Regions from separate parts of the Limibacter armeniacum genome, predicted to be linked through region 1. Evidence: riboswitches for the same ligand, from Rfam matches in the RefSeq annotation. Region 1 holds a riboswitch; each other region holds the start of a gene.
What was found. A riboswitch is a leader RNA that binds a small molecule or an ion and turns the genes downstream of it on or off. The one in region 1 is predicted to bind thiamine pyrophosphate.
Positions count from the first base shown of each region.

Region 2: it holds a riboswitch for thiamine pyrophosphate, as region 1 does, so the genes downstream of both, V6R21_RS08260 (TonB-dependent receptor) here and thiC (phosphomethylpyrimidine synthase ThiC) in region 1, are expected to answer to the same signal.
Region 3: it holds a riboswitch for thiamine pyrophosphate, as region 1 does, so the genes downstream of both, thiS (sulfur carrier protein ThiS) here and thiC (phosphomethylpyrimidine synthase ThiC) in region 1, are expected to answer to the same signal.
Region 4: it holds a riboswitch for thiamine pyrophosphate, as region 1 does, so the genes downstream of both, thiM (hydroxyethylthiazole kinase) here and thiC (phosphomethylpyrimidine synthase ThiC) in region 1, are expected to answer to the same signal.

Region 1 is NZ_JBAJNO010000009.1:929,605-931,807, reverse strand. Features, by position in the region: gene thiC (phosphomethylpyrimidine synthase ThiC) at 1-759, opposite strand, end outside; TPP riboswitch at 918-1,023, opposite strand; gene V6R21_RS21615 (CAP domain-containing protein) at 1,441-2,203, shown strand, end outside.
Region 2 is NZ_JBAJNO010000008.1:546,719-548,921, reverse strand. Features, by position in the region: gene porZ (type IX secretion system anionic LPS delivery protein PorZ) at 1-849, opposite strand, end outside; TPP riboswitch at 1,024-1,113, shown strand; gene V6R21_RS08260 (TonB-dependent receptor) at 1,236-2,203, shown strand, end outside.
Region 3 is NZ_JBAJNO010000009.1:1,225,965-1,228,167, reverse strand. Features, by position in the region: gene V6R21_RS22770 (hypothetical protein) at 1-356, opposite strand, end outside; TPP riboswitch at 561-664, shown strand; gene thiS (sulfur carrier protein ThiS) at 768-968, shown strand; gene V6R21_RS22760 (thiamine phosphate synthase) at 1,053-1,703, shown strand; gene V6R21_RS22755 (thiazole synthase) at 1,727-2,203, shown strand, end outside.
Region 4 is NZ_JBAJNO010000009.1:1,541,960-1,544,162, forward strand. Features, by position in the region: gene V6R21_RS24130 (helix-turn-helix domain-containing protein) at 1-375, opposite strand, end outside; TPP riboswitch at 732-826, shown strand; gene thiM (hydroxyethylthiazole kinase) at 908-1,711, shown strand; gene thiE (thiamine phosphate synthase) at 1,704-2,203, shown strand, end outside.

The DNA.
Region 1 (2,203 bases):
TGCGCCCCATCTAGTTGCCCAAACGGCCTTTTCAACTTCTTCCTCAATGCTTGAAGTCGTGACAGAGTTACCAATGTTTGCATTGATCTTGACCAAAAAGTTTCTGCCAATGATCATAGGCTCTGTTTCAGGGTGGTTGATATTGTTTGGAATAATGGCCCTTCCGGCAGCAATCTCGTTTCTGACAAACTCAGGGGTAATAGGTCCTCTTGGTGTAAATGCCCCAAAACTGTTTCCTTGATGTTGTTGGCTGATTTCCTTGATTTCTTCCAGACGCTGGTTTTCTCTGATGGCTACATATTCCATTTCAGGAGTAATAATGCCTTTTTTTGCATAATGCATTTGGGTTACGTTAACTCCTTGCTTGGCTCTTAGCGGTTTGGAAAGGTACTCAAACCTTAAACTGTCAAGAGAAGAATCATCCAAACGTTCTTTTCCGTAACGGGAAGAGATACCCTGTAATTCCTCCACATCTTCTCTGTCTGTGATCCATGCTTTACGTAACTTGTTCAGCCCTTTTCTTACATCTATGGAGATATTTGGGTCTGTGTAAGGGCCGCTTGTGTCGTATACTGTAACAGCAGGGTTGGGTTCGGTTTTTTTCTTTCCATTTGCTAAGAATGTCACAGAATCTTCCAAAGAAATCTCTCTCATGGCCACCTTGATGTCATGTATTGTGCCTTTTACATACACTTTTTTGGAAGCTGGGAATGGATCACGTGTAATCGTCTGAGAAGACGGGATACGATCTTTGCTCATTGTTTTTGGTTTTGGACTGTATGAGGGGCCAAAGTGTGGCATGAAGGAATAGCTTTTGCCAATAGCTACCGCAACCATACAAGTCGATGAAAAAAAGATAAACGATAAGCTTTAGAGGAATGAATAGACAGGAAGCCAGATATGGGATTTTCCATATCAGTACACTTCCAGCTTTTCCCTACGGCAGTACTAACTGCGTCAGGTTCAAAGGGTAAGTTCTCAGTTCCGACATCATGACGATGTGGAACACCCCTAAAGCGAGCTTAAGTTAACAGAATTTAGATGGAATACGAAAAAAGTACATGGAGGAACTGATATAGCTTATTGCTCTTCATGAGAGGACTACTGATCAGAAGTTATGATTGTTGTTTGAACTTCTTATTGATAATCAGAGGACTGTGTTTAATTATTTTATAATTCTGTTAACATTTTATTTGTTTGGTTAACAACATTGTGGCACAGACTTTGAAAAAGTGGAATCATGCAATCATTAAATAAATAAATCCAATATCTAGATCCTGTTTATTAATATTGCTTCATAACATTGAACATTAGATAGGTGGCTTCTAGCCATACTTAACTTAAATAATTACAATTATAACCAGCGTTTAACCCGTTGAGTAGCCAGCATTGATACCTAATTAAACTCAGCGTCGCTAAACAGCCAACAAACAAAATACAATGAAGAAAACTCTATTATCGATTTCGTGCGTTTGTGCCATGCTGATGGCATTCCCTTCGTGTTCAGAAAATGATGAAACAGAAAAAGGACCTTCAACAGAACTAACTACTCCAGAAGATGGATCAGAAGCTGATACAGGTGATGCCGTAACAGAAGAGGATGGTGTTGCTGGTGGCAGTGACAACAGTGGTTCTGAAACAGACAATGGTGGTTCTGATAATACATCATCAGGCGGAGATTCAAGTACAGACAACGGCGATTCGGGTGATAGTACCGGAACTGACAATGGAGGATCAGATTCTTCAGGAGGAGGTGATACTGGTACAGACAATGGCGGTTCTGATAATACTTCTGGAGGAGATTCAACAACTGTTAATGGTTCTTCAGGTGGTGATACAGATACTGATAACAATACAGACAACGGAGGTGACTCTTCAGGAGGTAGTACAGATAACGGTGGATCAACCGGAGGAAATAATGGCGGTTCTGATAATACAGAGACAGACAACGGTTCTACATCACAGGATTTGCAGGATAATGAATCTGTTGTAAATGGTATTCTGGAAAAAGTAAACTACTACAGAAACCAAGCTGGTCTTCACTCTTTGGTACTGGATGATATTGCCAATAAATATGCGAAAGAGCATAACCTGTATCAAATCTCTCAAGGAAAGATCAGCCATGACTATGCAAGTACTCGTGGAAGCGAGCTGATGTCAGAGCTGAATGGCAATGCTTTTGGTGAAAACGTAGCCTACCACA
Region 2 (2,203 bases), on a different contig from region 1:
AGAAACAATTTGCGATCCTTCTAAAGTAGTCACCTCTGAACCTATTTTCTCAATCTGCTCATTTCGCAAGACAAGCAATGCCTCATCTCCGTAAGCAATACCATTTATGGATGAAAGTTCAGTATCAGTTATCAGAAGCGCTGTGTCAGCGGCATATTCCCAAACACCTGATGTTTCTTCCCAAAAATATACCTTATCATCTCCACCTGCCACTTTTCTAATACTGTTGGAGCTTCTCAGCAAAGTCCAATTTCTAAAATCCTGTTTATTGACAGACTCATCAATTGGAGCCGCTTTTAACCCTTCCGCAGTTGCCGCAAAAATGGTATCACGAATTACCTGTAAATCATAGACGGCTACCTGCTCTCCATCAATGCCAATCTCAGCATAAGTATCCCGTATATTATAGGTATCCATATCCAACCTGACAATCCCAAACTCCGAGGAGATGTAAGTAAACATTCCAACATTCTCTGCATCATAAAGTGTCTTGTCAGGGTAATCAGCGTTTAGTATTGTCCTAATATTGACGATACCATCCTGTTCCAGAACATCGATATTCCCATTGCGATAGGCAATCAGCAACTGACCATTAGCAGCCCTGTAAGATAAGGCACCCACATCACTATCACTCAAGCCATCCACCTTGGTGATTGGCTGAAGCTCATTGGTTTCCAAGTCAAGAAAAAAGAGTCCATTGGCAGAAGCTGCATAAACCTTGTTTTCTCCAAATTCTACAATATGGGTATTGTGATAAGTCAGGTGTGTCCGCCAGCTGCCTACAGGAATATCCTGCCCCATTGCGCAAAGGCTGCTGAGAAAAAATAGCGTCCCTAAAAGAATTTTCATTCCAATATTGTTTTTGGGGTAAAGGTATTGCCCCGTTGTTTTCATTTCATCTTTATCAAGATTCGAAAATAAAGAAAAGAATAGGACAATTTGTAAATAAAATATAAATCGGCATATCTTTGCAGCGCCATCCAAAAGGGTGGCTCGCAAAATGATTGTACTGGCAAGTGCCGGTATAGTATGCTGGGGTGCTGAAAAGCTGAGATTATACCCATAGAACCTGAACAGGGTAATTCCTGCGAAGGGAGCAAAAGACAGCCTTTGTTTTTATAGTTGTCTGAAATCAACCATACTGTAAGCGTACAGTATGCATCCGTTTCCCGTAATCTCTTTTTTCGCACTCATCATACGCTTTAAGTTTTAATCACTACAAACTAAAAGTAAAGATGAGAGCTGTTTTATTTTCCATGTTGCTGATGTTACCCGTATTGTCTTTCGGACAATATTCCATTTCGGGCAAAGTAACACAAGCCTCTAATCAAGAAGCACTATTCGGTGCGACTGTCTCAATAGAAGAACTTAATAAAGGTATCATTACAGATGCTTCTGGTGCTTATAAGATAAGTGGACTACCGGAAGGTAACTACACACTATCTGTTTCTTTCCTTGGCTTTGTGCCTTTCTCTCAACCAATTACCCTGAAGCAGGATGTAATATTGGACATCCCCCTCAAGGAAGACTTCAAAGAGTTGGGAACAGCCATCATTTATGCCAAAAAGGACTACCCTGTTACTGTAACAGAACTGACAGCGGAAGAGATTGCACCTCAAAACCTCGGGCAGGACCTTCCTGTATTACTGAACTTCCAACCTTCTATCGTCACTACTTCTGATGCAGGAGCTGGCATCGGTTATACAGGCATGCGTATCAGAGGTTCGGACCCAACCCGTATCAACGTCACCATCAACGGTATTCCTCTCAACGATGCAGAATCTCAAGGAGTATTCTGGGTCAATATGCCTGATTTTGCTTCTTCTGTAGACAATATTGCGATCCAGCGTGGTGTCGGTACTTCAGTAAATGGTGCTGGTGCATTTGGCGCATCAGTAAACCTTACGACTGAAGCCCCTGCTGACAAACCATATGCGCAGGTTGGTACTACTGTTGGCTCATTTGGCACATGGAAGGTCAACACAGAGTTTTCAACAGGAAAACTGAATGACCACTTCAGCTTGTATGGCAGACTTTCCAAAACAGAATCGGATGGCTATATCGATAATGCATGGGTTGACTTAAAGTCATTCTACCTTTCAGGGAAATACGAAAGCAAAGCCGGTAACTTTACCGCAAATGTGTTCTCAGGAAAAGAGGTTACATTCCAGGCCTGGAACGGTGTATCGGAGCAAAAGATAGC
Region 3 (2,203 bases), 300 kb from region 1:
GTGAGACCAATCTGAATTTCATTCTGGTCATTGAAGTCATAAGCCAACCACCCTTGTTTGAGCATGCCTCCCCCAAATGAATTGGAGTAAAGTCGGTATTCTGCATTGAGCTTGACACCTTCATAAGCTGCCTTGACATTAAGCCGGAAGACATCATAGCCAAAATCACCACCTCTTTTCTTCTGACCGTCCTTCCATGTGGAGTAGTTGTAGTTAAACCTTAAAGCACCACCAATTTCCAAAGTAGGCTTTTCCAGGTCAATTTGGTTTTTGTCATCCTGTCCAAATACATCACTGAAATGAAAACTGAAACTGAATAGTAATAGAAGAAAATACTTGCTAGTGAAGACATTCATTTTGTAAACACCATTAATTAATAAGACATACGACTAGAAAAGAGAATGAAGGGAATCTCTATTGAAGTAGGAGTATTGGAATTACTTATTGAGGATAGCATTCATATTAACAAGTGTTTGCTACTGGTTTTAGTTCGGCATATTGGATCATAGTAGAGAGTAATCTCAGATGTTTGCATCCTTTTGTAATATTCTGTTATTTCGTAGCAGCTTTAGGGGTGTTCCATACTTTTAGTATCGGAACTGAGAACTTACCCTTAGAACCTGATGCAGCTAGTACTGCCGTAGGGAAAAGCTGGAAGATGATTTGTTGGGGCGTATTTTTTTATGCGCTTTCCCTAAAACATGTTTCTGCTTTTGATTCTCCTCTAGAGCCTGTGTTTCAAGTTTCATTTACAAAACCAATTGAACATGCAGGTTACCATTAACCAAGATTCTATTCAGCTTCCAGCCAATTGTACCGTTGCATTGGCTGTAAAGGAAAAAGGCGTCCCATTTCAGGGAACCGCTGTGGCTGTGAACTATGAAGTGATTCCACAGGAAGCATGGGAGTCTCATGCGCTAAAAGAAGGCGACAACATCACAATTATTCGTGCAACGCAAGGAGGGTGAAAAATTGAGATGCTAGACATGAGATTGACTACTTTAAATTCCCAATCTCAAGTCTCCAATCATATATCTCAAATCAACAAGACCATGATCAATAAAAAAGAAATTGCCCGTCTGCACTTTATTACACAACCACACCCAACGGTTTCCTATACCAAACAAGTAGAGCTTGCCTGTAAGGGTGATGTCAGGTGGATACAGCTTAGGGAAAAGACCATGTCTGATGAGCAGCTGCGTCCTATTGCGGAGGAAATGGCAGCCATCTGTAAAAATTATGGCGCCACATTGGTGATCAATGACCGGGTGGAACTGGCTGCTGACATCAATGCCGACGGCGTACATATCGGAAAGGAAGATATGTCACCTGTTGAAGCAAGAAAAATTTTGGGTGCAGGAAAAACTATTGGAGGGACAGCCAATACGCTGGAGGATATGCTCAAGCTGGCAGACATGAAGGTGGACTATATCGGCTTAGGACCATTCCGTTTTACAGCAACCAAGAAAAAACTCAGCCCGATTTTGGGATTGGAAGGTTATGCCAACCTTTTGGAAAAATTTCGAAACACAGACAATCACACACCTGTGATCGGGATAGGAGGCATTGAGCATGTGGATATTCCTGAGCTTTTGAAAGTCGGGCTGCATGGCATCGCTGTTTCTTCCCTGATTGCCCAAGCAGAAGATGCCGTCTTGGCAGCTGAGTACACCAACCTGATCATCTCACAACAAACCATCTGAAACCAATGCTTACAGTAGATAATATTCAATTCAATTCCAGACTGTTTACCGGAACAGGAAAGTTCAGCAGCAACAAAGAAATGCGGGAAGCGCTGGATGCTTCTGGTTCAGAGCTGGTGACCGTAGCCTTGAAGCGTGTCAATGAGCACCGACCAGAGGAAGACCTCTTTCACCACTTGCGTGAAGGAAACTTCAGGCTGTTGCCCAATACCTCAGGCGTTCGTAATGCCAAGGAAGCCATCTTTGCCGCACAGCTGGCAAGGGAAGCTTTACAGACCGACCTGCTCAAGCTTGAAATCCATCCTGATCCTAAATACTTGATGCCCGATGCGGTGGAAACCTTGAAGGCAACCGAGGAACTGGCAAAAATGGGATTCAAGGTATTCCCTTATATCCATGCAGACCCTGTACTGTGCAAAAGACTGGAAGATGCGGGAGCCGTAGCCGTTATGCCTTTGGGTTCGCCTATAGGCAGTAACCTTGGACTGAAAACTTTTGAT
Region 4 (2,203 bases), 610 kb from region 1:
ATCCTCCCAGCTCTGAACTGATGCTACAATTACTGTATCCGTTACTGAGGAGGGTAGAATACAGGTCCTATTAGCCAAAGGCTTTCCATCCCAAGTCCCTTCTACATACTCCCAATTCCCTCGTGTAAACTTGAATTCAAAAGCTTTCAAGCTATCAGGCATCGTCACCTCTAAAATGCCTTCCTTATTTGGTTTTAATGCATAATTCGGATCATTAGCTAACCAATCATTAAAACTTCCAGAGATAAAAACAGTATCTGTAATTGGGGTATGTTGCGGCAATCTGATTACTTGAATCGTTGTTTGACCTGATACATAAAATGACCAGCATGTAAACAACAGAACAGCTATTGATCTCAATATATTAGCTATCATAGTCGATTAGAGACAACAAGTTGACTTGTATGTGTTAGTGTGTTGTATGATGAATAAATTACATCAATTATTAAATATGTACAATTTACACTAAAAATAGATTCAAGCCAATACCTCAAGCATTACGTCTTTATACTCAGAAGCTTATTGAACGCTAAAATTCATTATCTCATAAGTCATTTTAATAGAAAAGCATAACGGTATCATCATACTTACACGCTGTTATAAGTACTTTTAAATCGGTTGCATAAACCCAGCTTCATATAAATCGACAAATACCTAGAGGTTATATTTCAGTGACAAGAAACCTTGTTTCGTCATACTTTTTCCCTAAAAAAATTCTATTAACTTTGCGATATATGCTTTAGGGGTGTTCCGTTTAAGGAACTGAGAAATACCCTTTGAACCTGATACAGCTGGCACTGTCGTAGGGAAAAGCTAGGCATCTCTCTCCTATTTCAATTATAGCAGCGGAGTACCCCTGAAGTATACCTTGACAAGATTCATTCACCATGCAATTTGATAAAAGGATATGCTACAACAACTCTGGGAAACTGTAAAGGCTGTAAAGGAACAAGCTCCTCTCGTACATAATATCACCAACTATGTAGTCATGAATAACTCTGCCAATGCACTGCTAGCACTTGGAGCATCCCCTGTTATGGCTCATGCACTGGAAGAAGTTGAAGATATGGCTGGCATTGCAGGAAGTCTTGTCATCAATATCGGCACATTAGAGCCTCAATGGGTAGAAGCCATGAAAAAGGCAATGATTACAGCCAAAAGGAAAGGGACTCCTATCGTCATTGACCCAGTTGGACTAGGCGCTACCCCTTACCGCAACGAAGCATTTGCCTCACTTATAGATACTGTTAAGCCTACTGTCATCCGTGGAAATGGGAGTGAGATCATGGCTGCCCTAAGTACTGCCTCAGCTACCAAGGGAGTTGACAGTACCATATCGGCACAAGCTGCTACTGATGCTGCAACGGAACTGGCAGGTATAACCAATGGGACTGTTTGTATCTCAGGGGAAGAGGATTGGATCATCACTTCCACTACTAAGGCAAAAGTGCTAAACAACATTCCGCTTTATACCAAAGTTACAGGAATGGGCTGTACCGCTACAGCACTAACTGGAGCTTGTTTGGCGGTTACTTCAGACCCATTCATGGCTACATTAGCAGCAATGGCGACAATGGGAGTAGTTGGTGAGGTTGCCATGCAAAAGGCACAAGGTCCGGGTACACTACAACTGTACTTTTTAGATGCGCTTTATAATCTCAATGAAGATACCTTTATGGATAAAGCTAAAATTGAAGTCATTCATGAATAAGTTATATCTGGTCACAAGTGAGTCTGATTGCCGACACCATTCTCTAGCATCCGTCATTCAAATGGCTGCTGAAGGAGGGGTTGGAATGGTTCAGCTCAGAGAAAAAAATGCCAGTACACGTGAGTTTATACAAAAAGGCTTACTACTGAAAACACTACTGAAGCCCTTTAACATTCCATTGATTATCAATGATAGAGTAGATGTAGCCTTAGCAGTTGAAGCAGAAGGCGTACACCTTGGACAAAGTGACATGCCGGTAGAAAGTGCACGAAGACTCCTACCTCCAAATAGTATTGTCGGCTTATCTGTTGAGTCACTGGAGGAAGTAAAGGAAGCAGAGAATTTACCTGTAGACTATCTGGGTGTAAGTCCAGTATTTGGCACACAAACCAAAACAGACACAAAAATAGAATGGGGACTGGATGGATTACAACACATCCGACAAATCTCCAAGCATAGACTCGTTGCCATCGGGGGGATTAGTATTACCAA